4 regions of the Micromonospora sp. DT228 genome follow, and region 4 is predicted to be linked to each of the others. Evidence: riboswitches for the same ligand, from Rfam matches in the RefSeq annotation. Region 4 holds a riboswitch; each other region holds the start of a gene.
What was found. Region 4 has a riboswitch for cobalamin ahead of ACLQ29_RS22635 (acyl-CoA thioesterase). Riboswitches for the same ligand answer to the same signal wherever they lie in the genome.
Positions count from the first base shown of each region.

Region 1: linked by a shared signal. The riboswitch ahead of cobN (cobaltochelatase subunit CobN) and the one ahead of ACLQ29_RS22635 (acyl-CoA thioesterase) in region 4 are both predicted to bind cobalamin.
Region 2: linked by a shared signal. The riboswitch ahead of ACLQ29_RS24510 (hypothetical protein) and the one ahead of ACLQ29_RS22635 (acyl-CoA thioesterase) in region 4 are both predicted to bind cobalamin.
Region 3: linked by a shared signal. The riboswitch ahead of ACLQ29_RS16270 (ribonucleoside-diphosphate reductase subunit alpha) and the one ahead of ACLQ29_RS22635 (acyl-CoA thioesterase) in region 4 are both predicted to bind cobalamin.

Region 1 covers NZ_JBNCKO010000014.1:143,611-151,015, reverse strand. The annotation lists gene ACLQ29_RS25390 (hypothetical protein) at 152-427, shown strand; cobalamin riboswitch at 649-825, shown strand; gene cobN (cobaltochelatase subunit CobN) at 1,138-4,806, shown strand; gene ACLQ29_RS25380 (VWA domain-containing protein) at 4,803-7,124, shown strand; gene cobO (cob(I)yrinic acid a,c-diamide adenosyltransferase) at 7,198-7,405, shown strand, end outside.
Region 2 covers NZ_JBNCKO010000013.1:160,271-167,675, forward strand. The annotation lists gene ACLQ29_RS24495 (amino acid adenylation domain-containing protein) at 1-732, opposite strand, end outside; gene ACLQ29_RS24500 (methionyl-tRNA formyltransferase) at 870-1,814, opposite strand; gene ACLQ29_RS24505 (lysine N(6)-hydroxylase/L-ornithine N(5)-oxygenase family protein) at 1,941-3,287, shown strand; gene ACLQ29_RS24510 (hypothetical protein) at 3,405-4,838, opposite strand; cobalamin riboswitch at 4,945-5,066, opposite strand; cobalamin riboswitch at 5,134-5,251, shown strand; gene ACLQ29_RS24515 (prenyltransferase/squalene oxidase repeat-containing protein) at 5,345-7,405, shown strand, end outside.
Region 3 covers NZ_JBNCKO010000007.1:63,780-71,184, reverse strand. The annotation lists gene ACLQ29_RS16275 (L-fuconate dehydratase) at 1-1,019, opposite strand, end outside; cobalamin riboswitch at 1,574-1,790, shown strand; gene ACLQ29_RS16270 (ribonucleoside-diphosphate reductase subunit alpha) at 1,987-4,305, shown strand; gene ACLQ29_RS16265 (ribonucleotide-diphosphate reductase subunit beta) at 4,365-5,360, shown strand; gene ACLQ29_RS16260 (MerR family transcriptional regulator) at 5,937-6,851, opposite strand; gene eno (phosphopyruvate hydratase) at 6,970-7,405, shown strand, end outside.
Region 4 covers NZ_JBNCKO010000011.1:186,405-193,809, forward strand. The annotation lists gene ACLQ29_RS22630 (copper resistance CopC family protein) at 1-871, opposite strand, end outside; cobalamin riboswitch at 1,001-1,214, shown strand; gene ACLQ29_RS22635 (acyl-CoA thioesterase) at 1,411-1,857, shown strand; gene ACLQ29_RS22640 (zinc-dependent alcohol dehydrogenase family protein) at 1,965-2,957, shown strand; gene ACLQ29_RS22645 (DinB family protein) at 3,657-4,157, shown strand; gene ACLQ29_RS22650 (hypothetical protein) at 4,201-4,584, opposite strand; gene ACLQ29_RS22655 (winged helix-turn-helix domain-containing protein) at 4,785-5,000, opposite strand; gene ACLQ29_RS22660 (GNAT family N-acetyltransferase) at 5,692-6,651, shown strand; gene ACLQ29_RS22665 (HD domain-containing protein) at 6,680-7,258, opposite strand; partial or broken gene ACLQ29_RS22670 (helix-turn-helix domain-containing protein) at 7,255-7,405, opposite strand, start outside.

The DNA.
Region 1 (7,405 bases), on a different contig from region 4:
ATGGCTCCGTTCCTGCTCAAGGGCTGAGGGTCAGCCTATCCAGTCGTCGGATGGCCGCGCCGAAGGACATCCGGAGGGCGGAAGAAAGTTATCCGCCGAAAAATCGTCCACTGTGATGGATGGCGGCGGTTGCGGTGCGCAGGGTCGTGGTGTGCGTTCCCGGTCCCGCCCACACCTGCCCATGCGCCCCGCCTGGTTGTGCCGCAACTGTGCCGCCCCGTGGCCGTGCCCCCGCGCCCAACTCGATCTCGTCGCCGAGTTCTACGGCCACTCGCTGGCGCTGGCCCTCTACCTGACGTCTTGCCTGAACGAGGCGATTCACGACTTGTACAGTCTCGGCGGTCGCCCCGACCTGGCCAACATGCACGCCCGTTTTCTCGGCTGGCTGTCGCTGGCCCGGCGGCCACGCCGCTTCGAGCACGAGTGACGTAGGGCGGAGCGCGCCGGTGCCGAGTCGCCTACGGCATCAGCTCCAACGAAGTCACACCGACACTCGGCCCCCTTGCGCGGGCGCCCTCCGCCACCGGCCAGTCAGCTCGCCGTCTCGTGCGTCAGGCCACCCCGCGCGCCGATATTTCCGCAGGTCAATGTGGTGAGCGTGGCCGGGCGACGCCGGGGTCGGCGTTGACCGGCGGCGCGGCGGTGTGGCAGCATTCGCGGCCTGACGGCAGTGAAGGAAGTCGGTGCGATTCCGACGCGGTCCCGCCACTGTCACCGGGGAGCGATCCCCCCTCGTGAGTCACGGCCGTGTGTCTGCGGCTGGAAGGCCGGGGGAGAGCGTCGATCCGGAAGCCAGGATACTTCGGCCGTCGGGATGTGCCCCAGGGCGTGGACACCCGAGGAGGACCTGATGACGCACAGCGTCTCATTCATCGACGATTATCGTCATGACCCGCATCGCGGGCGCTGCGCCGCGCCCACGGCCGGCCGCGCCGGCACGTCTCGGGCCGGCCGCCGCGGCGTACGCCAGGCCGTTGGCTTCCGGTACCGCTGAGTCGAGCGCTCGGCGCTGACCGGCCCCGACGTCCGCGTCGGCGTGCCGTCCACCCGGGGCCGTCGTACCGGCTGACGCCGTACCCACCCGCTTCGTCCGGGCCGCCTCCGTGGCGGCCAGGACGTCACTCTCCGGAGCCTGCCGTGCGCATCCTGCTGCTCTCCACCGCCGACACCGACCTGCTGGCCGCCCGCGCCAGCGGCGCCGACTACCGGCTCGCCAACCCCGCGCGGGTCGCCGCCGACGAGGTGCCCGCCCTGCTCGACGGGGTCGCCCTCGTCGTCGTACGCCTGCTCGGCGGTCGGCAGGCGTGGCCGGACGGTCTCGCCGCGGTGCTCGCCACGGGTGTGCCGACGGTGGTGCTCGGCGGCGAGGCGCTGCCCGACGCGGAGCTGATGGCCATCTCGACCGTGCCGTCCGGGGTTGTCACCCAGGCGCTGGCGTACCTGGTCGAGGGCGGGCCGGACAACCTGGCGCAGTTGGCCCGGTTCCTCTCCGACACGGTGCTGCTCACCGGCGAGGGGTTCGCCCCACCCGCGCCGACCCCGGCGTACGGCGTGCACGGCGAGCACCCGACCGACCCGCGGCGGCCCACCGTGGGGATCGTCTTCTACCGGGCGCACGCCCTCGCCGGCAACACCGGGTTCGTCGACGTCCTCGCGGACGCCGTCCACAGAGCCGGCGGCAACCCGCTGCCGATCTTCTGCGGCTCGCTGCGGGGCCTGACCACCGGCGCGGGCCCGCTCGGGCTCTTCGCCCGCTGCGACGCGCTGCTGGTCACCGTGCTCGCGGCCGGTGGCGCGGTCGCCGCGGACGCCTCCGGGGGAGGCGACGAGGACGCCTGGGACGTCGGCGCCCTGGCCGCCCTGGACGTGCCGATCATCCAGGCGCTCTGCCTGACCAGCACCCGCGAGCAGTGGGCCGGCAGCGACGCCGGGCTGTCCCCGTTGGACGCGGCCATGCAGGTGGCCATCCCCGAGTTCGACGGCCGGATCGTCAGCGTGCCGTTCTCGTTCAAGCAGATCGACGCCGACGGGCTGTCGGTCTACGCGGCCGACGCCGACCGGGCCGCCCGGGTGGCCGGGATCGCCGTGCGCCACGCCCGACTGCGGTACGTGCCCGCCGCCGACAAGCGGGTCGCCGTGGTGCTCAGCTCGTACCCCACCAAGCACTCCCGGGTCGGTAACGCCGTCGGGCTGGACACCCCGGTCTCGGCGGTCCGGCTGTTCGCCGCGCTGGCCGAGGCCGGCTACGACCTGGGTGACGGGCCACCGCCCGACGACGGCGACGCGCTGATCCACGCGCTGATCGCCGCCGGTGGTCACGACGTGGAGTGGCTCACCCCGGAGCAGTTGGCCGCCGCCGAGGCCCGGATACCGGGGCCGACGTACCGGCGGTGGTTCGACCAGGTCCCCGCCGAGCTGCGTGAGCGGATGCGGGAGCACTGGGGTGAGCCGCCCGGCCAGCTCTATACCGAGAGCGGGGACATCGTCCTCGCCGGGCTGCGCTTCGGCAACGTGGTGCTGCTGATCCAGCCGCCGCGCGGCTTCGGGGAGAACCCGATCGCCATCTACCACGACCCGGACCTGCCGCCCAGTCACCACTACCTGGCCGCGTACCGCTGGTTGACCGCGCCCGTCGCGGACGGCGGCTTCGGCGCGGACGCCGTGGTGCACCTGGGCAAGCACGGCACCCTCGAATGGCTGCCCGGCAAGGGCCTCGGCCTGGCCGCCGACTGCGCCCCCGACGCGGTCCTCGGTGACCTGCCGCTGGTCTACCCGTTCATCGTCAACGACCCGGGCGAGGGCACCCAGGCCAAGCGCCGGGCGCACGCCGTGGTGATCGACCACCTGGTGCCGCCGATGGCCCGCGCCGAGACCTACGGCGACCTGGCCAAGCTGGAGCAACTGCTCGACGAGTACGCCACCGTGCAGGCCCTCGACCCGGCGAAGGTGCCCACCGTGCGGGCGCAGATCTGGGACCTCGTACGCGCGGCGGAGCTGCACCACGACCTGCACGCCGAGGCGATGCCCGACGCGGACGACTTCGACGAGTTCGTGCTGCACCTCGACGGGTACCTCTGCGAGGTCAAGGACGTGCAGATCCGCGACGGGCTGCACATCCTCGCCGACGCGCCCACCGGTGAGCCCCGGGTCAACCTGGTCCTCGCGGTGCTGCGCGCCCCGCAGATCTGGGGCGGCGCCCGCGCCCTGCCCGGCCTGCGGCAGGCGCTCGCCGTCGCGTACTCCCTCGACGAGCAGGAGCTGCTGGCGGCACCGGGACAGCGACTGGCGGTGCCCACGGCGTTGACCGACGTGGTGGACGGGCCGGCCGGCACCGCCGCCGACGCGATCGACCTGATCGAGGCGCTGGCCCGGCGGTTGGTCGTCGGGATGGAGACGCTGGCCTGGGACGCCGGGGCCGTGGACGCCGTCGTCGCGGAGGTGACCGGCCAGTCGATCCCGGACGTCGCCGCCGTGCTGCACTTCGCCGCCACCGAGCTGGTGCCCCGACTGGACCGCACCACCGACGAGCTGACGAACACCCTCGGCGCGCTCGACGGACGGTTCGTGCCGCCCGGCCCGTCTGGCTCACCCACCCGGGGCCTGGTCAACGTGCTGCCCACCGGGCGCAACTTCTACTCCGTCGACCCCAAGGCCATCCCCAGCCGCAACGCCTGGGACGTGGGGGTGGCCCTCGCCGACTCGCTGCTGGCCCGGCACCTCGCCGACACCGGGGCGTACCCCCGCTCGGTGGGGTTGACCGTGTGGGGCACCAGCGCCATGCGCACGCAGGGCGACGACATCGCCGAGGTGCTCGCGCTGCTGGGCTGCCGACCGGTCTGGGACGAGCGGTCCCGGCGGGTCACCGGCATCGAGGTGGTGCCGACCGCCGAGCTGGGTCGGCCCCGCGTCGACGTGACCGTGCGGATCTCCGGTTTCTTTCGCGACGCGTTTCCGCACGTGGTGGCGTTGCTCGACGACGCCGTCCGGCGGGTCGCCGCCCTGGACGAGCCGGACGAGGAGAACTACCTGCGGGCGCACGTCGCCGCGGACCTCGCCGAGCACGGCGACGAGCGGCGGGCCACCGCCCGGATCTTCGGCTCCAAGCCCGGGGCGTACGGCGCGGGCCTGCTGCCGCTGATCGACGCCCGGACCTGGCGCAGCGACGCCGACCTGGCCGAGGTGTACGCGGTGTGGGGCGGCTACGCCTACGGCCGGGGCCTGGACGGGCGGGAGGCGCGCGCCGACATGGAACGCTCCTTCGCCCGGATCGCGGTGGCGGTGAAGAACCAGGACACCCGCGAGCACGACATCGTCGACTCCGACGACTACTTCCAGTACCACGGCGGGATGGTGGCGATGGTCCGCCACCTCACCGGGACGTCACCGCAGGCGTACGTGGGTGACTCGGCGATGCCGCACGACGTGCGGACCCGCACGCTGGGCGAGGAGACCCGGCGGGTGTTCCGGGCCCGGGTGGTCAACCCGAAGTGGATCGCCGCGATGCGCCGGCACGGCTACAAGGGCGCGTTCGAGCTGGCCGCCACCGTGGACTACCTGTTCGGCTACGACGCCACCGCCGGGGTGGTGGACGACTGGATGTACGAGCACCTGGCCGCCGCGTACCTGTTCGACGACACCACCCGCGAGTTCCTGGAGCAGTCCAACCCGTGGGCGCTGCGCGGCATCACCGAGCGGCTGCTGGAGGCCGCCGACCGGGGGCTGTGGGCCAAACCCGAGCCGGCCACCCTGGACCGGCTGCGCGACACGTACCTGGCCAGCGAGGGCGATCTGGAGGACCGGGCATGACCGAGACCGTCGCCGCGACCACGACCTATCCGTTCAGCGCGGTGCTCGGCATGGCCGACATGCGGTTGGCGCTGCTGCTCAACGCGGTGTCCCCGGCGATCGGCGGCGTGCTGGTCCGGGGTGAGAAGGGGACCGCCAAGTCCACAGCGGTGCGGGCACTCGCCGCGCTGCTGCCCCCGGTCCGCCGGGTCGCCGGCTGCCGCTTCGGGTGTGACCCGGCCGAGCCGGACCCGGCCTGCCCGGACGGCCCCCACCCCGCCGACGCTGCCGCCGAGACCCGTCCGGCCCGTCTCGTGGAGCTGCCGGTCGGCGCCGCCGAGGACCGGGTGGTCGGTTCGCTGGACCTGGAGAAGGCCCTCGGCGAGGGGGTACGCGCCTTCGAGCCGGGCCTGCTCGCCGCCGCGCACCGGGGCGTGCTCTACGTCGACGAGGTCAACCTGCTGCACGACCACCTCGTCGACCTGCTGTTGGACGCGGCGGCGATGGGTCGCAGCCACGTCGAGCGGGAGGGCGTGTCGGTCAGCCACGCGGCCCGGTTCCTGTTGGTGGGCACCATGAACCCGGAGGAGGGGGAGCTGCGTCCGCAGCTACTCGACCGGTTCGGGCTCACCGTCGAGGTGGGCGCCAGCCGGGACCCGGAGGTCCGGGTCGAGGTGGTCCGCCGTCGGCTCGCCGCCGACGCCGACCCGGCCGGGTTCGCCGCCCGGTGGGCCGACGCCGACGCGGAGATCGCCGGCCAGGTGGCTGCCGCCCGCCGCCGGCTTCCCGGGGTACGCCTTCCGGACGCCGCGCTGCGGCAGATCGCCGAGGTGTGCGCCGCGTTCGACGTGGACGGTATGCGCGCCGACATCGTCACCGCCCGTGCCGCTCTCGCCCACGCCGCCTGGCACGGCCGGGACCGGGTCAGCATCGACGACGTCCGGGTGGCTGCCCGGTTGGCCCTGCCGCACCGCCGCCGCCGCGACCCGTTCGACACCCCCGGGTTGGACGAGAAGCGTCTCGACGAGGCGTTGCAGCGTGCCCAGGACGCCCACCCCGACGACCCGGACGACGGCGGCCCCGACGACCGTGGCCCCGACGACACCGGCCCGCAGGGCGGTGGCCCGGCCGGCAATGGCGGCCCGGCCGGCAATGGCGGCCCGGCCGGCAATGGCGGCCCGGCCGGCAATGGCGGCCCGAACGGCGGCGGCCCGCAGGGCGGTGACGGCGGCGACCAGGGTGGACCCGGGTCGGCCGGGCACTCGGCGGCGCGGGACGGCAGCGGCCCGGACGGGCGCACCGACGGCCCGGACGGTGCCGACGGCTGGCCGCAGCACCCGACGGGCGATGACGACGGCTGGCCGCAGCGCCAGCGAGGCGACGACGACGGGCCGCAGCGTCAGCGAGGCGACGACGGGTGGCAGCGCCAGGCGGGCGACCGAGGCGCCGACGGCCAGAACTCGCGCTCGCGTGGGGGCCAGGACTCGGCGACCGGTGACGACGACGCGACTCGTGGCGGGGAGTCCCAGTCGGTGGCCGTACCCCGGGGTGGGTTGCGGGCGCGCGTGCTCACCGCGCCCGGCGTGGGTGACGGGGTGCCGGGCCGGCGGTCGCGCGCCCGCACCGGACGGGGTCGGACTACCGGCGCCCGGGTGCCGGCGGGCCGTGTCGGCGCGCTGCACCTGCCGGCCACGATCCGCGCCGCCGCGCCGCATCAGGCGTTGCGGGGACGGCTGGCCGGCCCGCTGCGGTTGCGCCCGGAGGACGTGCGGGAGGCCGTCCGCGAGGGGCGTGAGGGCAACCTGGTGCTGTTCGTGGTGGACGCCAGCGGCTCGATGGGCGCCCGGCAGCGGATGAGCGCCGTCAAGGACGCGGTCCTCGCCCTGCTCACCGACGCGTACCAGCGGCGGGACAAGGTCGCGGTGATCGCGTTCCGGGGGAGCGGCGCCCGGACCCTGCTGCCGGCGACGTCGTCGGTGCTGGCCGCCTCGACCCGGCTGGCCGAGTTGCCCACCGGCGGGCGTACGCCGTTGGCCGAGGGCCTGCTCGCCGCCGCGGATCTGCTGCGGGTGGAACGCCTGCGCGACCCGAAGCGCCGCCCGCTGGTCCTCATCGTCACCGACGGCAGAGCCACCGCCGGCACCCGCCCTCTCGACCGCGCGGCAACAGCGGCAAAGGTCCTGGCCGCGACGGCCGCCCCCTGCGTGGTCGTCGACTGCGAGTCCGGCCCGGTCCGCCTCAACCTGGCAACCCGCCTGGCAACCCAGCTGAACGCCCCGAAAACCACCCTGGAAGCCGTCACCCACCCCCGCGATCTTGCACTTTCTGTCGCGGCATAACGGGATCAAGTGCGCAGATGACCGACAGAAACTGCAAGATCGCGGGAATGCCCGCGGGACGGGGGGACTGCTGATGCCGCAGGGACAGCCGAGTCACGTGCCCGCTGACGGGTTGACCACCCGGCAGCGGCGGCATCGACCGCTCCTGATCGTCCATACCGGGCAGATGAAGGGGAAGTCGACGGCCGCCTTCGGGCTGGCGTTGCGGGCCTGGACGGCCGGTCTACCGATCGGCGTGTTCCAGTTCGTCAAGAGCGCCAAGTGGCGGGTGGGTGAGGAGA
Region 2 (7,405 bases), on a different contig from region 4:
CCGCCCACCGGAGAGCAGGGCCAGGCAGAGATCCCAGAACGCGACATCGAAGCTCGGCGAGGCGAAGTGCAGGACCCGGACGTCGGGGGTGAGCCCGAACCGCTCGAACTGGGTGGAGAGCAGCTTGGCCACGCCGGTGTGGGTGAGCAGCACGCCCTTGGGCCGGCCGGTGGAGCCCGAGGTGTAGATGACGTAGGCGGCGTGCTCGACCCGCAGGCCAGGCCGCTCGGGGTCGTCTGTCGACGCGTTCGCCAGCTCGGCCGTCACCTCGGGGGCGTCGAGCAGCAGCCGGGGCACGTCGTCGGCGCGGGGCAGTCGGTCCGCCACCTCGGAGGTGGTGACCAGGCACACCGGTCGCGCGTCGCCGAGCAGGTAGGCGAGCCGTTCGGCCGGGTCGGCCGGGTCCAGCGGGAGGTAGGCGCCGCCGGCCTTCAGCACGGCCAGCTCCGCCACGATCATGTCCACCGAGCGGGGTACGGCGAGCCCGGCCACCCGATCCGGGCCCAGCCCCTGGGCGACAAGCACGTGCGCGAGCCGGTTGGCCCTGGCGTCCAGTTCGGCGTAGGTGACCTCGACGTCCTCGAAGACCACCGCCACCGCGTCGGGGTCACGTCGCGCCATCGTCGCGAAGGCGTCCGGGAGTGTGGTCGGGGCGACGGTCAGCGGGCCGCCACTGGAGTACGCCTCCCGGTCCGCCACGGTGCCGCCGGTGCTGCCACCGATGATCTGCATACAGTCGCTCCTGAAGGGCCGGGGCGGTCGTCAGTAAGGTAAGCCTGACCTAAACGTAGAGATTCGAGGCGCGACGGATCCGAGGCCCCGCCCATCGGCGCGAGCCCCGGAGGCCCGAACGAATCAGCGCCCTCGCGTCACGGGTGGCTGGTGAGGTAGCCGCCCATGGTGCGGAAATACTCCGTCGCGGTCAGCTCGGTGCCGTCGTCCAGGCGGACCCGCTCGATCGCGAGACCACGGCTTCTGCCACGGCGGGCCTCGGCGCCGGCCACGACGACGACGGCGTCGCCCTCACGGAAGAAGATGCGGCCGGGTGTACCGCCGTAGATGCCCTGCGAGACGGACGCGGCGACGATGCGCAGACGCCGGCCCTGGTGGAACGCGTACGCGTTCGGGTACGGGTCGGACTGCGCCCGGACCAGCCGGTCCAGCTCCTCCGCCGACCAGGTCCAGTCGATGCGGTTGTCCTCATCGGAGCGCTTGTGGAAGAAGCTGGCCTTCGAGCGGTCCTGCGGCGTCCAGTCGGTCTTGCCGGAGGCGATGAGCGCGAGGCCGTCGACGGTGATCGGCCCGAACAGCTCGAGCGTCTTGTGGAACAGGTCGGTGGTGGTGTCCCGTGGGCCGACCGGGACCGATCGCTGCAACACGACGTTTCCGGCGTCCAGCTCCGCGTCCATCATGTGCGCGGTCACCCCGACCTCCTTCTCACCGTTGATGAGAGCCCAGATCAACGGCGAGAAGCCCGCGTACGCGGGGAGCAACGAGTCGTGCACGTTGAGCGTGCCCCGCCGGGGCAGCTCGAAGATCTGCGGTGGAATCCAGGTGCGCCAGTTGGTCGCCACGATGACGTCCGGGTCGGCCTTCTCCAGCGGGACCAGCAGATCGTCGTCGGGCCGGTCACGGACCTCGACCGGGATGCCGTGCGCCGCCGCGAGGTCGGCGACCGAGTCGCTCCAGATCCGCTCGTACGCGTGGTCACTCGGCGGATGCGTAACCACGAGGGCGACCTCGTGTTCCGAGTCCAGCAACGCTTGCAGGGTCCGATGCCCCCACGTCTGGTACCCGAACATGACTACCCGCACGGTTCCTCCTGGCCCATCCAAGTCAGCAAAAGTTAGGTTAGTCTAACCTAGCTTCGCGCCGTCCCCGGGGGCGGCTCTTCCACGTGCAGGGTGTCGACCCACTCGACCTGACGATGAGGACTGCCGATGTCACAGGCCGCTCCGTACGGCGCAATTCCGGTCTACGACCTGGTCGGAATCGGCTTCGGTCCGTCCAATCTGGCCCTGGCGGTCGCGGTGCGCGAGCACAACGACGGCGCCGGGGCGGACCCGGTCACCGCCGTGTTCCTGGAGCGCCAGGCCCGGTTCGGCTGGCATCGCGGCATGCTGCTGTCGGACGCGACGATGCAGGTGTCCTTCCTCAAGGACCTGGTCACGCTGCGTAACCCCACGAGCGAGTTCAGCTTCCTCTGCTATCTGCAGGACCGGGGGCGGCTCGTCGACTTCGTCAACCACAAGAGCTTCTTCCCGCTGCGCGTCGAGTTCCACGACTACCTCGAGTGGGCCGCGGCCAAGGTCGACGACCTGGTGCACTACGGCCAGGAGGTCACGACTGTCGTTCCGGTGCTCCGCGACGGCGTCGTCGAGGCGTTCGACGTGCTGGTGCGCCACAGCGGCGGCGTCGACTCGTACCGCGCGCGCAACCTCGTCGTCGCGACCGGGCTGCTCCCGCAGACCCCGGCCGGCGTGGAGGTCTCCGACCAGATCTGGCACAGCCGCGACCTCCTGACGAACATCGACCGGCTCGACGGCACCGACCCGTCCCGGTTCGTCGTGGTGGGCGCCGGCCAGAGCGCCGCCGAGGTCACCGCGTTCCTGCACGAGCGGTTCCCGTCCGCCGAGGTGTGCGGCGTCTTCTCCCGGTACGGCTACAGCCCGGCCGACGACAGCTCGTTCGCCAACCGCATCTTCGACCCGGCCGCCGTGGACGACTACTTCACCGCGCCGTCCGAGGTCAAGACGATGCTGATGAACTACCACCGCAACACCAACTACGCGGTCGTCGACGCCGACCTCATCGAGGAACTCTATCGGCGCTCCTACCAGGAGAAGGTCAACGGCGTCCAGCGGCTGCGCCTGCTCAACATGTCCCGTCTGACCGGGGCCCGCGAGCACGACGGCAGGGTGGCGGTGACCGTCGAGACGCTCACCACAGGTGCGGTGTCGGTGCTCGACGCCGACGTCCTGATCTGCGCCACCGGCTACCAGCCGGTCGATCCGTTCCCGCTGCTCGACGCCGCCGCCCGCTACTACCACCGGGACGAGTTCGGCCGAGCCGTGGTGCAGCGCGACTACCGGATCCGGGCGGACGCGTCGGTGCTGGCGAACGTCTACCTGCAGGGCGGCACCGAACACTCCCACGGCATCAGTGCCTCCCTGCTGTCCAACGCGGCCGTACGCGCCGGCGAGATTCTCGGCTCGATCGTCGGCCACCGCGCCGACGACCGCCCGATGGCCACCCGCGTCGCGGTGAGCGCGGGCGTGCCGGACTGACGGAACACCCATCCGGAGCCGCGCGTTTCCGCACCTCACCTGACCAACCAGCAGCCGGACGGGTGACCAGCGGCAGCGGGTGAGCCGCCGCTGGCCACGTCAGCACCCGGACGACAGTCAGACCCCGTAGCGCAGGTAGATGGTGTCGCCGACGGTCACGGTCGTGCCGCGCGTCGCGGTGGCCGGGGTGCCGCCGTCTCGGGCGACCTTCCAGGTGGACGAGCCACTGTTGGCCAGGCCGTTGATCGAGGTGATGGTGCCGGTGCCGCTTGTCGGGTTGAGGGCGGTGACACAACCGCCGGGGGTGGCCGCCCCGACGGCGGCGTCCAGCACGGCGCCGAGGGTGGTGGTGGCGGCGGTCGGCGTCAGGGTGACCGCGCACGGCGTGATGCTGCCGCTGCCGTTGTCGATGATCACGGCGAGCCGCGTGGCGGTGCCGGCGGTGAATCCGCTCGCCGCGACCCAGGTGGGGGCGCCCGAGGTGACCGGGGTCGGGGGAGCGGCGGTGTAGCCGGCGCCGGCCAGGGCCCGGACCGCGTCGATCGACGCGTACGCCGATGGGGTGGTGTTTGTCGGCAGGTACTTGAACCCGCCGCCGGTCAGCTGCTGCGCGCGCAGGAAGTCGATCGGGGTCTTGCCGGCGGTGGTGGTGAAGTCGGTGCCCTGGCTGGGGATGCCGCAGGCGTTGAGCCCGGAGACGGCCCAGGCGTTGGAGTCGGTGTTGACGCCGAACATCGAGGTGAAGGCGCCCGAGGCGTTGACGAGCTTGCCCTTGAGGAAGTTCTTCGCCTGGACGATGTCGGTGTCGGTGTTGGGCACGCCTGCGGCGCAGAGGGCCGCCATGGCGGCGCCGGTCATGTCGATGTCGCCGGGAGTGGCGAGTGCGCTCGCGTTCCCCTCGGCCTGGCTGAAGGTCCAGCCGCCGTCGTTGTGCTGGTTGTTGCGGATCCGGGTGACCGAGAGGTCGAGCAGTGCCTGCGGTACACGGGCGCCGCCGGTCTGGGTCTTCGCCCCGGCCAGGGCGAGGGTGGCGAAGATGGTGCCGTTGACGTTGGCGGGCGGGCCGTAGTAGCCGGGCGAGCCGGTCTGCCAGTAGGCGATGGTGTCGGCGATCAGGTTGCGGGCGGGGGAGACCCGAGCGGGGTCGATGCCTGCCGCGTAGGCGTTCAGGACGCCGCGCTCGTAGTCGGTGACGACGGGCGAGGCGCTTGGCCAGGACGCGGCGGAGAGCTGGTTGCGGTAGACGGTGCGGGCGTTCTTGGTCGTGTCCCCGGAGGGGTAGACGTCCACGGCCGCGACGCCGGCGGGGGCGAACGCGCTGAACGCCCACTCGTTCGACAACCCGCCGCTGGCGTAGCTGCCGTCGGCCGCCTGCAGCGTCCGCAGGTAGGCCACGCCGTTGGTCCGGGCGGTGGCGATCTGCGCGGGCGTCGAGGTCGCGGCGGCCGGTGCGGCACCGGCAGTCACCGCGACGGCGGTGGCGATCAGCGCGGCGGCGGGGACTGTCGCGAGACGTCTCCGGCGGCTGCCGGAGGAAAGGCGCGAGGACATCGGGTCTCCTTGGGGGTACGGGGCACGACTGCCTCGACCCAGAGCCCGACAGGGAAGCCGGCGGGGGCGGGGCGGGCCGGCCGCAGGACGCGTGGGACGGATACCGCAGGTGCTGCGTCACCACGTGGGTAGTCGGGCTCGGGACGGCGGACCGTCCTCACCGTTGCGCGTCAGCCCCGGATTCCCACCGGGTTCCCCCACGCGATGACGCGGTCACCGTATGGGAGGAAGCCCCTACCGCGCGCTGTTAGCTAGATGACAGCGGCTCGCGTTGACGGCGTGGTCGCGGGTGTGGTCCGATGGCCGCGATCCAGCAGTCAGGGGAAGCCGGTCAAAGTCCGGCGCTGGCCCGCAGCCGTAGGTCCCGTTTTCTCGGGACGAGTCGGATTACCTGGCTGGATAGTGCACCGCAGCGCCGTCGAGGTACACGGCGCGGAGCCAGGTTTCCGAGACTTGTCCTCGGGGTCCGCGTCCGCGCCTGCGCCGCTACCCCCGAGAGAGTCGCCATGTCCCCACTTGTCAGTCGCACGCCGCGTGTTCCCCGGGCGTGGTTGGCGTTCGTCGCCGCGGTGACGCTTGGCGTGGCGGCGCTCGTGGTGCCGACCCGTGCGATCGCCGATCCGCTGGAGTCCTGCACGCCGACCCAGGGCGCTGTCGTCGCTGTCGACTTCGGGCCGTGGGGCGGGCCGCTGCTGCGGGGCTGCGACGCCACCCCGACCACGGGTCTGGACCTGCTGCACGAGGCGGGTTTCACCACGGCCGGCACCGCCCATGACGGCCCCGGTTTCATCTGCCGGATCGGCTCACCCGCCTTCGAGTCCGGTGCCGAACGCCCGACGCCCGCCGACGAGGCGTGCCAGTTGACGCCGCCGGCGACTGCCTACTGGTCCTACTGGATCGCACCGGCCGGGCAGGACCACTGGACCTACAGTCCACTCGGTGCGATGTCCCAGCGGCCGGGCCCCGGCGAGGTCGAGGCATGGGTCTTCGGCGGCACCGACATCGGCGGCACGACCGGGGCGCCGAACTTCACCCCCGCGTCGGTGCGCGCGAGCGGCCCGACGCCCTCCTCGACGCCGACTCCCTCGCCCACCACGACGGCCGGGCCGACCGACCCGGCGCGGCCGACCGAAGCCCAGGTCAAGGCCGTCGGCAGCTACCTGGTGGAGCAACTCACCGACGGCGACCACGTCGACTACGGGTGGGTCGACTACTCCCGGACGATCGCCGTCGCCACCGCCCTGGCCGCGACCGGCGGGCAGGACGAAGCCCGCACGAAGATCGTCGACTACCTCCGGACGCACGTCGACGCGGCGATCTTCCCGGACGGCGAGTCCGCCGCACCCCACACCGGCAACGTCGCCAACCTCGCACTCCTGACGACGAGCACCGGCGGTGATCCCCGCGCCTTCGGCGGCCGGGATCTGATCACGACACTCACCGACCGGGTCTGCGCCGCGACCGACGCCGATGCCGGCTGCGCCGCCGCAGGTGACTTCGCCGGAGCGCCCGGGCCGATGGCCCAGGCGAGCGCGCTGCTCGCGCTCAAGCGGGCCGGCGTCACCCCGCCCGCCGCCACCGTCACCCGACTCACCGAGCAGCAGTGCGCGACCGGGGCCTTCGGCGACCGGTGGCTCTCCCCGGGCGACGGCTGCGATCCGGACCTCGCCGCCACGACGCTTGCCGTCCTGGCGCTGCACACGCTCGGCGGGCAGGACGCGGCGCTGGGCTCGGCAAAGGCGTTCCTGACCGGTGCGCAGGACACCGACGGGGGTTACCAGCCGTACACCGGCGCCGGGTTCACCGACACCTACTTCACCGGGTACGCCGCGCAGGCCCTCGCCGTGCTGGGGGTGACCGACAGGGCCGCCACCGCCACCGGTTTCCTTGTCGGTCGGATCGTCACCGGCGGTGGGCTCAGCCGCGACCCGAGCAACCCGGACGCGGAGTTGGACGCCACCGCCGCGGCGGCGCTCGCGCTGGCCGGTAAGAACCTGGCCACCCTGGGTCAGTCGCCGCCGCAGGCCGGGCCGCGACCCGATCTGGTCAAGGGGGTGTCCTACCTCGTCGCGCCGAGCAACCTGATCGACGGCAGGTACTACGAGTCGTTCCCCGGCTTCCCCGAGTTCGGGTTGAGCATCGACGGCGCGTACGCCCTCGCCGCCACCGGCGGGGACGACGCCAAGCTGCGCGCGATCGTCGAGTTCCTGCGCGGCGGCGGCGCGGTCGGCGACAGTGGATTCACAGTCGACACCTGGCTCGGCGTCGGCACCGACTCCGCCGTCGGCGGCGCGATCGGCAAGATGGCGCTGCTCGCCCAGGTCACCGGCTACGACCCACGGTCCTTCGGCGGTCACGACCTGATCGCCGCGCTGAAGGACGTGACCTGCGCGAAGGTCGACACACAGGCCGGCTGCGCCGGGGCCGGCAACTACGCGTACGCCACCTCGGTCTTCGGCCAGTCGCTCGGCATCATCGCCCAGCTCCGCGCCGGACAGGGCGAGGCCGCCGCCGCACCGATCGCCTTCCTCAAGGGTCTCCAGCGCGCCGACGGGTCGTTCCCCAGC
Region 3 (7,405 bases), on a different contig from region 4:
GCGACGATCTCGTTGATGCTTGCCAACCTGCCGGTGTCCAGTTGGCAGAAGTCGATGGCCTCGGCCTGGAACAACTGCTTGAACATCACCCGGTTGTGGCAGTGCTCGCCGGTGGCGACTCCGATCGGAGCGACGGCGCGGCGGACGGCGGCGTGGCCCAGGATGTCGTCGGGGCTGGTCGGCTCCTCGATCCACAGTGGCTCGAACTGGGCGAGGGCCTTGACCCACTCGATGGCCTGACCGACGTCCCACACCTGGTTGGCGTCGATCATCAGGTTGCGGTCCGGGCCGAGGATCTCCCGGGCGATGCCGCACCGGCGGATGTCGTCCTCGAGGTTGGCGCCCACCTTCAGCTTGACGTAGCCGTAGCCGGTGTCCACCGCCTCCTGGCACAGCCGGCGCAGCTTGTCGTCGCCGTAGCCGAGCCAGCCGGCCGAGGTGGTGTAGGCGGGGTAGCCGGTCCGGTCAAGCTCGGCGAGACGGGCCGCCTTCGTGCTCTCCTTGGCGCGCAGGATGGCCAGTGCCTCGTCCCGGGTCAGCGCGTCGGACAGGTAGCGCAGGTCCGCGATGTCGACGAGCTCCTCGGGGGACATGTCGACGAGCAGTCGCCACAGCGGCTTGTCGGCGACCCGGGCGACCAGGTCCCACGACGCGTTCAGCACGGCGGCCAGCGACAGGTGGACGACGCCCTTCTCCGGGCCGAGCCACCGCAGTTGCGAGTCGGAGGTGAGCAGGCGGTAGACCGCGCCCATGTCCGACGCCATCGTCGCGACGTCCACGCCCACGAGGCGCTGTGCCTGGTGGACGGCCGCCGCGACGACGATGTCGTTGCCCCGGCCGATGGTGAACGTCAGACCGTGGCCCGCGAGTGGCGCACCCGTGCTGTCGACGCCGTCGGTGTGCAGGACGACATAGGCCGCCGAGTAGTCGCCGTCCTTGTTCATGGCGTCGGAGCCGTCAGCGGTCAGGGAGGTGGGGAAGCGGACGTCTTCGACGGTGACGGCGGTGATCTGCGGCATGCGCTCCTCGCCCGGTTAGGCTAAAGATCAGATGATCTCTGGGAGTATACGGAGGGTCAATCCGACGAGTCAACGACGTCGATCACCCAGGAATCGAAGACATCTAATGTTTTTTCCGCGCCGCCGATTCGTCGACGTGCCGGCGGCCTGGTCGCCGTGCCTGGTCTGCACGCCCGGCCGGAGTCGCGGAGGTGTTCGTCGCGCTGGTAGACGCCCTGACTCTCGACGACGCGGCAGGCCGCTGAGGCGCCCCGAGACCGATGGGGACGGTGGCGCGGGAAGTGGATAATGGTCCAGAAGATTGGATGTCCACTCCGGAAAGTTGCATTGACGGCCGAGTATGGGTAGGGGTCTTTACATCTAAAGACTTAATACATCACACCTTTCCGAATGTCGACACCCGCTCGGCCTGCCGTGTGCCGCGCGGGCGTTCGCCGACCCTGAGTCGGCCGGACCCGGCCCGGCCGGCGCGGCCGGTGACGACCATCACGGGCGTCGCCGTCGACACGCCCGAGACCGACATGTGGGGTGTGACAACGGCAGCGTCCCTATATATGGTGTCGAGCGCAGCTGGTTCGACCGCTCAGCCCGAGCGGTCGAGGCAAGAGGGAACCCGGTGGAAATCCGGGACTGTCCCGCAGCGGTGAGTGGGAACGACAGCCGTCATGAGCACTGGGCCACGAATCGGCCTGGGAAGCGACGGCCAGTAGGAGACCGGCCAACCCGGTCGTGCCCACGAGTCCGAAGACCTGCCAGCGCGCCGCGTACCCACACCCGGGTGAGCGGCGGTCCGAGGCCGCGTGGGACGGCCGACGCCACCTGACCCACGCCGTGCCGGCGTGGCGTCCGCCGGTGTCTGTCTCCACGCGTTCGAGGGGCCATCAGGTCTCGAACTCGCGAGGAGTGAGTGGTGACAGTCACCGAGGTAGTCCCGGCAGTCGGCGACGCGGCCGTGCGGCGGACGCCGATGCAGGTCCGCAAGCGCGACGGCGCCACCGAATCCGTGGACGTCAACAAGATCGTCCGGGCGGTCGAGCGGTGGGCCGACGACCTGACCGACGTCGACCCGATGCGCGTCGCCACCCGCACGATCAGCGGCCTGTACGACGGCGCGACGACTGCCGAGCTGGACCGGCTCTCCATCCAGACCGCGGCCGAGATGATCGGCGAGGAACCGCAGTACTCCCGCCTCGCCGCCCGGCTGCTCTCCAGCTACGTCGGCAAGGAGGTGCGTCGGCAGGGCGTCACCTCGTTCAGCGCGGCGATCCGGGTCGGCCACGCCGAGGGCCTGATCGGCGACGACACCGCCGCGTTCGTCGCCGCGCACGCCCCGATGCTCGACGACGCTGTCGATCCGGACGGTGACCGGCGGTTCGAGTACTTCGGTCTGCGCACGGTGTACGACAGGTACCTGCTGCGCCACCCCACCAGCCGCCTGGTGCTGGAGACCCCGCAGTACTGGCTGCTGCGGGTGGCCTGCGGGCTGTCCCAGACGCCGGACGAGGCGGTCGACTTCTACCGACTCATGTCCAGCCTGGCCTATCTGCCCAGCTCACCGACGTTGTTCAACTCCGGCACCCGGCACACCCAGATGTCCTCCTGCTATCTGGTCGACTCCCCACGCGACGAGCTGGACTCGATCTACCAGCGCTACGCCCAGGTCGCCAACCTGTCCAAGTTCGCCGGCGGCATCGGCATCGCGTACTCCCGGGTCCGGTCCCGGGGCGCCCTGATCCGCGGCACCAACGGGCAGTCCAACGGGATCGTGCCGTGGCTGCGCACGCTGGACGCGAGCGTCGCCGCGGTCAACCAGGGCGGCCGGCGCAAGGGCGCGGCCTGCGTCTACCTGGAGCCGTGGCACCCGGACATCGAGGAGTTCCTGCAACTGCGGGACAACACCGGCGAGGACGCCCGGCGCACCCACAACCTGAACCTGGCCAACTGGATCCCGGACGAGTTCATGCGCCGGGTCGAGGCCGACGAGATATGGTCGCTGATCGACCCGCACGAGGTGCCCGAGCTGCCCGACCTGTGGGGGGAGCGTTTCGACGCCGCGTACCGGGAGGCCGAGGCGCAGGGTCGCTACGTGCGGCAGGTCCCGGCGCGGGAGCTGTACGGGAAGATGATGCGGACCCTGGCCCAGACCGGCAACGGGTGGATGACGTTCAAGGACGCCGCCAACCGGCTCTGCAACCAGACCGCCGAAGACGGCAACGTGGTGCACCTGTCCAACCTCTGCACCGAGATCATCGAGGTGTCCAGTGACGCCGAGACCGCCGTGTGCAACCTCGGCTCGGTGAACCTCGCCGCGCACCTGACCGACGGCGGCATCGACTGGGAGCGGCTGCGCGCGACGGTCCGTACCGCCGTCACCTTCCTCGACCGGGTCATCGACATCAACTACTACCCGACCGCGCAGGCGGCGGCGAGCAACCCCCGCTGGCGGCCGGTCGGGCTCGGGCTGATGGGCCTGCAGGACGTGTTCTTCGCGCTGCGACTGCCGTTCGACTCCCCGGCCGCGCGGGAGCTGTCCACCCGGATCAGCGAGGAGCTGTACCTGACCGCGCTGGAGACCTCCGCCGACCTGGCGCGCGAGTTCGGCGCGCACCCGGCGTACGCGCAGACCCGCGCCGCGCGTGGCCAGTTGCAGCCCGATCTGTGGGGCGTCCAGGGCACGCAGACCGCCAGGTGGGACGCGCTGCGCCAGCGGGTCCAGGTGGACGGGCTGCGCAACTCGCTGCTGGTGGCGGTCGCCCCGACCGCGACGATCGCGTCGATCGCCGGGTGCTACGAGTGCATCGAGCCGCAGGTGTCCAACCTCTTCAAGCGCGAGACCCTGTCGGGGGAGTTCCTCCAGGTCAACACCGCGCTGGTCCGCGAGCTGAAGGCCCGTGGCCTGTGGACCGAGCGGATCCGGTCGGCGATCAAGCGGGCGGAGGGGTCGGTCCAGGACATCGCCGAGCTGCCGGTCGGCGTCCGGGAGTTGTTCCGCACCGCCTGGGAACTGCCGCAGCGTGCCCTGATCGACCTGGCCGCCGCCCGCGCCCCGTTCATCGACCAGTCCCAGTCGCTGAACCTGTTCCTGGCCGCACCGACCATCGGCAAGCTCTCCTCGATGTACCTGTACGCCTGGAAGGCCGGGCTGAAGTCCACGTACTACCTGCGCTCCCGCCCCGCCACCCGGATCCAGCAGGCCACCGTCGCGGTGCTCGCCCCGGTGGCGGCCGACGCGGAGGCGCTGGCCTGCTCGCTGGAGAACCCCGAGTCGTGCGAGGCCTGCCAGTGACCCCCGCCGACACCACCACCACCGCCGACGCCCGCACCACCGACACGAGGACCACGCACATGCTGCTCGACCCCGGGATGGACCTCACCCTCCGCCCGATGCGTTACCCGCACTTCTTCGACAGGTTCCGCGACGCCATCCGCAACACCTGGACCGTCGAGGAGGTCGACCTGCACGCCGACCTCGCCGACCTGGACAAGCTGTCGCCGGCCGAGCGGCACCTGGTCAGCCGGCTGGTGGCGTTCTTCGCCACCGGCGACACGATCGTCGCCAACAACCTGGTGCTCAACCTCTACCAGCACGTCAACAGCCCCGAGGGTCGCCTCTACCTGTCCCGGCAGCTCTTCGAGGAGGCCGTGCACGTCCAGTTCTACCTCAACCTGCTCGACACGTACGTGCCGGACGAGACCGAACGCTTCGAGGCGTTCGCCGCCATCGAGAACATCCCCTCGATCCGCCGTAAGGCCGAGTTCTGCTTCCGCTGGATCGACTCCCTGGGCGACCTGCGGGAGCTGCGGACCCGGGACGACCGCCGGACGTTCCTGCTCAACCTGATCTGCTTCGCCGCCTGCATCGAGGGGCTGTTCTTCTACGGAGCGTTCGCGTACGTCTACTTCCTGCGCTCCCGCGGCCTGCTGCACGGCCTCGCCTCCGGCACCAACTGGGTGTTCCGCGACGAGTCGATGCACATGGCGTTCGCCTTCGACGTCGTCGACACCGTGCGCGCCGAGGAACCGGACCTGTTCGACGACGACCTCGCCGACCAGGTGCGGCAGATGCTCGCCGAGGCTGTCGAGTGTGAGGTGCAGTTCGCCGAGGACCTGGTGGGCCACGGGGTGCCCGGCCTGACGTTGGCCGACATGCGGGAGTATCTCCAGCACGTCGCGGACCGCCGCCTGGCCCAGCTCGGCATCGCCCCGCACTACGGGTCGAGCAACCCGTTCGCGTTCATGGAGCTGCAGGACGTGCAGGAGTTGTCCAACTTCTTCGAGCGGCGGGTGTCGGCGTACCAGGTCGGGGTGGCCGGCACCGTCGCCTTCGACGACGACTTCTAGGAGCGTCGTGCGGGAACGCCCGTGAGGAACGCCCGTCTGCGCCGATCTTGCAGCTTCTGTCGTCGATATGCGTGCAATGCTCTCTTATGTCGCGACAGGAAGTGCAAGATCGCGGGGAAGGGGCGGTCCGGTCCCTCCGATCATGGAGTTGTGGCGCCTGATGTGGGTTGTGCAGGCACTTTGTCACCCACCACAACTCCATGATCGACGAGGCGGTGCGGGGTTGGCGAACAGCGGGTTCAACTCTGCGCTTCTGCGACGTAGACACCTTTGCCTGGATGGCCCTCGACCAACTCGCGGCCGTGCCGATCGATGAACCGGTGAGTCGGGCAGACGAACTGTTCGCCGCGATGCGGACGCTTGATGCTCATTGGACTCGGGCATGTGGCCAGCCGTGGCGTTCAGGCAGCTGCCTTGGGTGCACGAGTCAAAGCGAATGTCGTCAGCTCGATTGGTCGTTGGGTGTTGTGGCGGACGCCGCATCGATCATGTTGCAGAAGTAACGATTGTCGTTTCACGGGATCGAGGACGTCGCCGGCGCCACGGTGAGCACCGCGGCGAGTTCGACGACGACTGCTAGGCGGCGACCGATCCCGGGGCCTGGCGTCGCTTGGTGAGCCACCGCATCACGTGCAGTGGGTGCGACGCCGGGTCCGGAATCGGGTGGAAGACGTGTTCCACCTCGCCGTCGGCGATGATCAGGGTCAACCGCTCGTAGAGCGTCATGTCGCCCGCGGTGCGCGTCGGCAGCCGCAGTGCGGCGGCCAGGCTCAGCCGCGGGTCGGGGATCAGCGGGTAGGGCAGCCGCAGCCGGTGGGCGAGTTCCCGCTGGTAACCGGTCGACTGCGCGGACAGGCCGTACACCCGCGCCGCGCCGGCCGCGCGGAGTTCCGCGTGGTGGTCGCGGAACCACGCGGCCTGCTCGGTGCTGCCCCGGGCCCCATGGACCTCCAGCAGACCGTTGGGCAGATCGACGCCGGGCCGCCCGGTCAGGGGGTACACGAAGATGACGCTGCGCCCGACGCCGAGCGCGCCGAGATCGACAGGTCGGCCGTCGGTGCCGTAGAAGGACAGCTGCGGCAGGCGGGTCCCGACCAGCGCGGCAGGGTCGGCGCCGACCGTGTCACCGCCGGGGACGACCTGGGTCGCGGCCGCGTCGAGGCGCGCGTCCAGCGCGTCCCGCTGGGCGGTCAACCTGCCGATCCGCTCCTGCAGGCCGGTGATGGTGCTGCGGTACGTGGCCACCGCCGCCGCGCACACGTCGGCGTCGTCGGCGCCGCCGGCTATCGACTCGACGAACGGGCGGGTCTCCTCGACGGTGAGGCCGAGCGCCATCAACTCGCGGATCTGGGCCACCAGGCGCACCGCGATCGGGTCGTACTCGCGATAGCCGTTGCCCAGCCGTCGGGGCACGACCAGCCCGGCCGACTCGTAGTACCGCAGGGCCCGAACCGTCGTCCCGGTCCGTCGTGCCAGTTCACCCACCCGCATCCCGCGACCCTAAACCCGCACCCCGGGGTACGGGTCAACGTGTCGATCATCGCGGTGCCAGGACCGCCGTTTCCTGCCAGTCTGGCGGTGAAAAGGCATCCTGAGCAGGGAGTGTGTGATGACGGCAATCAGCCGGGTACGGGGTCGGCAGATCCTCGACAGCAGGGGCAACCCGACGGTGGAGGCCGACGTGGTGCTCACCGACGGGTCGACCGGGCGCGCGGCCGTGCCCTCCGGGGCGTCGACGGGAGCGAACGAGGCTGTCGAACTGCGCGACGGGGACCACACGCGCTTTCACGGCAGGGGCGTCACGACGGCGGTCGCCGCCGTGAACGGTGCGATCGCCGACGCGGTGATCGGGCTCGACGCGGAGGACCAGGCGCTCGTCGACGAGACGATGATCGCTCTCGACGGCTCGAAGGACAAGAGTCGACTGGGCGCCAACGCGATCCTCGCGGTGTCCCTGGCGACGGCCAAGGCGGCGGCGATGGCGCACCGGCAGCCGCTCTACCGCTACGTCGGCGGGGTGGGGGCCCGGCTGCTGCCGGTGCCGA
Region 4 (7,405 bases):
CGACAGCCTTAGCCCCGACAGCCTTAGCCCCGACGGTCCTGCCCGCGCCGGCCTTGGTCGTGGCACGGGCGCCACCGCCGCGCCGACCGGAGGTCGCCGCCGAGGTACGGCCCCGGCCGGTGGATGTGCCGGCGGAGGCCGATCGGCGACGCCAGACGACGTACCCGGCCACCGCCAGGGCCGCCGCGACCGCCACCGCCCAGCCGGCCAGGGCCAGCGTTCCGGGGCCGCTCTCCTCGGTGGACCCGGTCGACGGAGCCGCCGCGGCCGGCGGGAGGGACGGATCGTCCGCGGTGGTCGGCACCGCCGAGGCCGGCCCGCTGTTGTGCTGCTCGGTGGCGGCCACCAGCGCCGGGTCCGGCTGTGTCGACGGCGGGCTCCATCCCTTCGGCGCCGCCGTCACCCGCCCGTCGTAGCGGAAGGTCAGGGTGCCCCGCACGGTGTCGCCGTCCGAGGCGACCGACAGATAGCTCACCGAGTACTGGCCCTTGGCGGGCAGGTGGGCGACGCTCACCACCGCGGGGAACCCCGTCGTGTACTCCCGCGGCTCGAACTGCCCGTTGACCAGGAAGTACTCCCGTACCGGCTGCTCCAGCGGTTTCGGTTCACCCTGCGACCAGCCGTTGTCGACACGGGTGCCACCCGGGGCGGTGATCGTGAAGAACGCGTTGGCGGCGGCCTTCTCGGTGAAGAAGAGCCGCACCTCCGTGAACGGCTCACGCACGGTGGCCCCGCTCGCCGGCGTGGACGTGGCGAGGGTCCCGTGCGCCGCGGCGGGTTGGGCGGACGCGAGGAGGGCGACCGCCGAGGCGAGGAGGAACGCGAGGAGGCCCGAGACCACCCGCCCGCAAGTCTGGGGGAGACGACGCATCTGGATATCCTCACCCTCGCGAGACTTTTTTCAAGAGGTGGCGATCTTCTTCCTCGAACGTCAAAAGTTGACGACGAGCACGCGGCCGCCGCGGCACGATGCCCCCGGTGGACAGATTCCCTGGCCAGCTATGCTGCCGACGGCGCTGGTTCGCCCCGTCCTGACCGGCTGGGCGTCGTAAGAGGGAACCCGGTGGAAATCCGGGGCTGCCCCGCAGCGGTGAGTGGGAACGACAGCCGTCATCAGCACTGGGCCAGCGGCCTGGGAAGCGACGGCCAGTAGGGGACCGGCACGACCGGTCGGGCCCGCGAGTCCGAAGACCTGCCGGCGCCGCGTACACAACCGTGTGCGCTGCCGTCGGCCTCGCGGGTGGGCTGAGCGGGTGACGGGCCGTGCGTGTGGTGCACGGCCAGGTCCTCGTCAGCGTGTGTCCGCGACCGGCGGCGTGGTTTCCCGAGGGACGGACTACCGCTGTGCACGACACCACCACGATCGCCGGCCGAGCGCCGTCGGCGTCGCACCTGACCCTGTCGCAGATCATGGACCAGCACCACACAAACCTGATGGGTACGGTGCACGGCGGCCGGATCCTCAACCTCATCGACTCCGTCGCCGGTGTGGTCGCCGCCCGGCACTCCGATGGGCCGGCGGTGACCGCCGCCATCGACGAGACCGCGTTCCTGCGCGCGGTGCGGGTCGGCGACGTCGTGCACGTCGACGCCCGGATCACCTGGGCCGGCCGTAGCTCGATGGAGGTGGCCGTCAAGGTGACCGCCGACCGGTGGGACCGGGCGGTGCCGCCCACCGACGTGGCCACCGCCCACCTGGTCATGGTCGCCATCGACGACGACGGCCAGCCCCGTACGGTGCCGCCGCTGCTGCCCGAGACCGACGGGGACCGGCGACGGTACCGGGAGGCGGAGATCCGCCGGGAGCACCGGCTGGCGCTGCGGCGCGCGCTGCTCGACGGCGCCGACGACGGCTGACCCGTGCTCGGTCCGCCCGTCGCGGTGCTGGCCGGTCCGAGGAACCCGCCCCGCCGTCGATCTGGTCGGATAGCGTCCACGTGAAGCCTCGATCACGGAGAGTGTGGATGGTTATGCGCGCTGCGGTGCTGCGGGAGTTCGACGTTCCGCTCCTGGTCGAGGAGATCGACAGACCCACCCCCGAGCGCGGGCAGGTGCTGGTGCGGATCGTCGCCAGCGGCGTCAACCCGCTCGACACGAAGATCCAGGCGGGAAAGGCCGCGCACGCGCGCGTCCAGCCTCCCGCGGTGCTCGGCCTGGACCTCGCCGGCGTCGTCGCGGCGGTCGGTGCGGACGTGACCGACTTCGCGCCGGGGGACGAGGTGTACGGGCTGTGCGGGGGAGTGGGCGACCTCCAGGGGTCGCTTGCCGAATACGCCGCCGTGGACGCGCGGCTCCTGGCCCGCAAGCCGAAGACCCTCTCGATGCGGGAGGCCGCCGCGTTGCCCCTGGCGGCGATCACCTCCTGGGAGGGGCTTGTCGACCGGGCCGGAGTCCGTGCCGGGCAGAAGGTGCTCGTGCACGGCGGCGCCGGCGGTGTCGGATACGTGAGCGTCCAACTCGCCCAGGCGCGCGGCGCCGAGGCGTACGCCACGGGCGGGCCGGCGAGCATGAGTCTGATCGAGAGCCTGGGCGCGGTGGCGATCGACTACACCTCGACAAGCGTCGAGGAGTACGTGCAGAGATACACCGACGGGGCGGGGTTCGACATCATCGCCGACAACGTGGGCGGCCCGACCCTCGACGCGTCCTTCGCGGCGGTGCGCACCTATCACGGACACGTGGTCAGCGCGCTGGGCTGGGGGACGCACTCGCTCGCCCCGCTGTCGTTCCGGGGAGCGACCTATTCCGGCGTGTTCACCCTGCTGCCGATGCTGACCGGGCGCGGACGCGAACACCAGGGCGACATTCTGCGCGAGATCGCGACGCTTGCCGACGCCGGCGCCCTGCGCCCGCGACTGGATCCGCGCACGTTCACGCTCGACACGGTCCTGGACGCCCACCGACTGGTCGCCAGCGGCACCGCGAACGGCAAGGTGGTCGTGGACGTCGCCGGTTGAGATGCGGGGACCGCCCGTCCGATCTGCAGGGCGCGTCGCTGCGGGCCGCCCTCTGACCCTGGAGCTTCTGCGACCCCTCGGGCCGGCGTTGCCAGCAGGTCGGGGCCCGCCCGGATCACACGCGCATACCTACCCCGGCCTCGTTGCATTGCTGCCGCACCCTGGCGCCTCGCAGGCGTCAGGGCGCTCGTGACGACGGATTGGGTAGTGGCAGCCGGATACCCTGCTGGATAACCGACCGGGGAGAGCCAATGGGCCTGTCAAGCCGTGAGTGCCCGGACTGCAGACGACGGGTGAAAGAGCCGTTTCAAGAGACGATCACCGGCCGCAAGGTCTGCCCGGACTGCGCCAACGCCCTCTTCATGGGCTCTGCTGCCGGCGCAGTCACGGGAAATGTCGGCTCCGGGTACGGAGTCTGGGCCATGCTCATGCGCAAGATCCGGCGTTCGTCTGAGTGACGACCAGGACGACTGTGCTCGGACGTCCATGAACTCCGGTGGACTTTGAGGCAGCTCGATCCTTCTGGTCACCCCGCTCGCCGAGGACCGGTGGTTCCTTCGGGACGACGAGTCGAGCTTCGCCAGCGATGTGCCGCCGTCGAAGTTGGTGCACCCGCAACTCACTTGACTGGTGCGATCCGCCCGCGATTTGGTAGCGCCGTGAGCAAACTGTGGACAGCCCCCCCAGGATGACCCCAGGATCTTCGGTCAGCCCGTCGGCGAGAAGGCAACCTACCGGGAGTACCTCGGCAACTACCGTCTGACCATAGAGATGAAGTGCGACGGACTGGACGCCGAGCAGCTTGGCCGACGCTCGGTACCGCCCAGCAGCCTGAGCTTGCTCGGCCTGGTCCGCCATCTGGCGCAGATGGAGAACCAATGGTTCCAGCGTGTGCTGCAAGGGCGAACCGACGCACCGTGCCTTTACCAGCACGAGGACCACACGGATTGGGACTTCGGGGGCGCGGTCCCCGACCCAGCGGTGGTGAAGGACGCCTTTGCAACCTGGAAGGCCGAGATCGCCAAGGCGGACGAATGGCTCGACGCCCTCAAGGAGGCCGACCTGGGCCGCGAGGTGTCGGTCGACGGTGGCAGCCACGCCACGCGCGACGCGCTTGTCCACGTGATCGAGGAGTATGCGCGGGACGCTGGCCACGCCGACCTCCTGCGCGAGTGCATCGACGGGCGAACCGGCCTGTGACCCACCAGGGCGGTAAGGTCTGAGTTCCGCTCCGACATCTGAGTCAGGAGTTTCTGGCTCGCACGAAGTCCGCGTAGTCCTCCCCGGAAACCCCGTGGTTGACCCAGCGATCCGGCGACGCCCCGGTCGCGCGCTGCGCCAACTCCAGCGCTTCGGCCGGGTCTTCAACGTGACAGATCAAGCGGCCGGGCCCCGGGTCGTCCTCGCCCTCTGGGTCCAGCGACGGGAACACGGACAAGTCCCGGCGGTTCTCGTCGTCCAGGTCCTGCACGTCATGGATGGATACGTTGTAGCCCTCTTGCCAGGGCCAGATAGACACCCAGCGGATGCCTTCGACGCCTGCAACCACGACGGGTCCGAGGAACTGCTCGACCTCCTTTTTGCGGTGCAGCGCGCCAAGGAGGAACGACCTGCTGAGGTATCGCACCCTCGGAGGTTAACCGGCCCCCCGTTTATGCAAAACGCATGCCCGGTTGCTGTCGACAGCAACCGGGCCAGACGGGAGGGGCTCAGTCGGAGAAAGGCGGAACATTCCCGACGTCACGAACACGTGCGGGCCGACCCGAACAATGCGTTCAGAACTTGCAGGCGTGAAGTCGCTGTGGCGGCCGACTCTACGGAGCAAATTCACTCGGCGACGAAGACGCCAACGCCGGGAAGCGTTTCGGTCATCCCTTTGATCCGTAATACCTGCATGGCGCGGTCGATCACCGGCTCGGTGACCCCGTAGTGCTCGATCAACTCACGCCGACTGGGCAGCTTGGAGCCGGGCTGGAACTCGCCGGACTTGATGCGTTCGGCGAGGTCGTCGGCGATCTGCTCGTAGCGGTAACGCGGTGGCACGTGGCTCTCCTCGGTTGGCAACACGAGTAGACCACCTACGTCAGCCCTTGACTACCCAACGGTGCCTGTTGGGGGTTGCCGAGGAGGTCGATTCCCTCGGTTGGCGCTGTGGGCCGTCCTCGCCGGCGTGGATGTCCGGCGCGTCCCCCGCGCTCGGGCATCCACGCCTCCAGATCGCTCCGGCACAAGGAGACGGCAGTGTTCCCTTCGACAAGGGCAGAGCAGATCCTCGCGCGAGCGGGCGAGGCCAGCCGGTTCGCACAAGTGGATCCCGCCAGATCCGGACTACGACCAGGAGGTCTGGGACGAGCAGGTCCGCCAGCACAAGCACGGCCATCTCAGGAACGAGCGTCCGAAGGTCCGACTCCAACGCCTCGTCTGACGTCAGCCGTACGGCAACGGTTCCGACCGAACCAGGGCCGAAAGGCGCGCCAGCAGACCGGTTGACCTCGCATTGAGCCTGGTCTGACCGTCATGCCGAGAATCCACACCGAAGAGGTCGCTGGTTCGATACCAGCATCGCCCACTCTCCGTTTGTGCAAGTCACGAGCCCGATACCAGCTCGATCGACAATGGGCTGTCCGCGTGTACGTCCTAGCATTGCGAGCAGCGGTCCGAGCGCGGGTGCGGCGGCCGTCGCGATGACCGGGCGTGCGGTCCTCCGAGGAAATGGCAGGGAGAAGGCGGGACAGTGGCGGTTGAGCAGTTCGGCTCATTGGCGGAGGCCGGCGTCACGATGCGGCCCTATGTGGGTGCCAGTGACATTGCCGGCGTCCAGGCCGTCCGTGCCGAGGTGCACCGGGCCGACGGTGATCTCTGGCTGCCCGGACCCGATACCAGCGAGGATCCCGACGGAGTACACCCGTTCTGTCTGGTCGCCCAGGCCGACTCGGGGCGAATCGTGGGCTTCACCTGGATGGACCGGTGGTCCGAAGCGGCCGACACCCGGGTCTACCTCCTGAGTGGATGTGTGGCACCAGGGTGGCGCCGCCGGGGCATCGGCACCGCGATGCTGCGGTGGCAGGAGGCACAGGCCATCGAGTTCGACCGCAGCAGGCCGGTCGACGGCCGGAGCGTCTTCGGCGCGAACGTGGGCGAGCACCAACCGGGCAAGCTGGCACTGCTGACAGCTCACGGCTACCGAATCGCGTTCACGGTCGTTGACATGGCCCACGACCTGAACGGTTTACCGGACGGCGACATTCGGCTGCCCGAAGGGCTCATCCAGCGTCCGGTCGAGGCTGCCCACCACCCCCAGATCCACCAGGTGATCGAGGAGTGCTTCGCGGGAGCACGTAACGGCTACCGGGCCAGGACCTACGAGGAGTACCTCCGCGACGTCCAGGACATCGACATCTGGTGCGTCGTCTGGGCGGGGGACGACATCGCCGCGGTTGTGGTGAACGAGTTGCAGACCGACGGTACCGCGCTGACGCCGTGGGTTGCCGTAGGCACCGCGTGGCGTCGGCGGGGCGTCGGTCTTGCGGTGCTGGGGCGCACGCTCCGTATTTTGGCGGAGGCGGGAGTCTCGACGGCCCGCCTCAGCACGGTCGCGGAGAATCCGAACAACAGGGTTCGGTTGTACGAGAAGGCGGGATACCGGGTGACGGCTTGGCAACCCCGTTACCGCAAACCAGTCGAGGCGCGCTGAGCTGAGGCGGCGGGATCCCGCCGAAGGCCTACTCCTGCGGCGGGGGAGTGAGCCAGGCGAGGGGTTGTCCGCTGAGGGCGGCGTCGGCGAGGCGGTGGGCGCTGGCGGTCTTGAGTGCTGCTCGTGAGCTGTCGATCCAGCGCTGGACGTTGTCGATGCCCTGATGGCGGTACTCGACGGCTTGGACGAGGCATTCCAGCTTGTCGGCGTCGCGGGCGACGACGGCTTCCGGCGTCTCGCCGGCTTCGTACTCGGCGACGGCAGCGGTGATGACGTCGGCGACGGCCGGTGGGCAGGCCGCAACCTGGTCGGCGGTGACGGCGGTGTTGGGTACGGCGGTGAGGTAGCGCTTGGCGATGTGCGGGATGTCGGTGATCCGGGTTTCCTGAGTGTCGTGTAGAACGCACAGCATCGACACCCGCGCCGGGTCCGCGCCCTCCATGGCGGCGAGCATCATTCCGATGAGCGAGGTCCGGAACGAGTGCTCGGCAATGGATTCGGGGTGCTTGACGCCAGCGAACCACCAGCCGGTACGGGCGGCGCGTTTGAGGACGCCGGCCTCGAAGATGAAGCTGACTGCTCCGGCGGCGTCGTGGTCGTCGGTCATCTGCCCGTCCCTGTGCCGGTGAGTCCGTCCGCCCGCAGGCGATAGACGATAGAGGTTAGTTCCTGCCGTGACTGTGCGGAGATTCGATCACTGTCCAAGAGCGGGACACTACGGTCGAGGAACGCCCGAGTCACGGCGGGGTTGTCG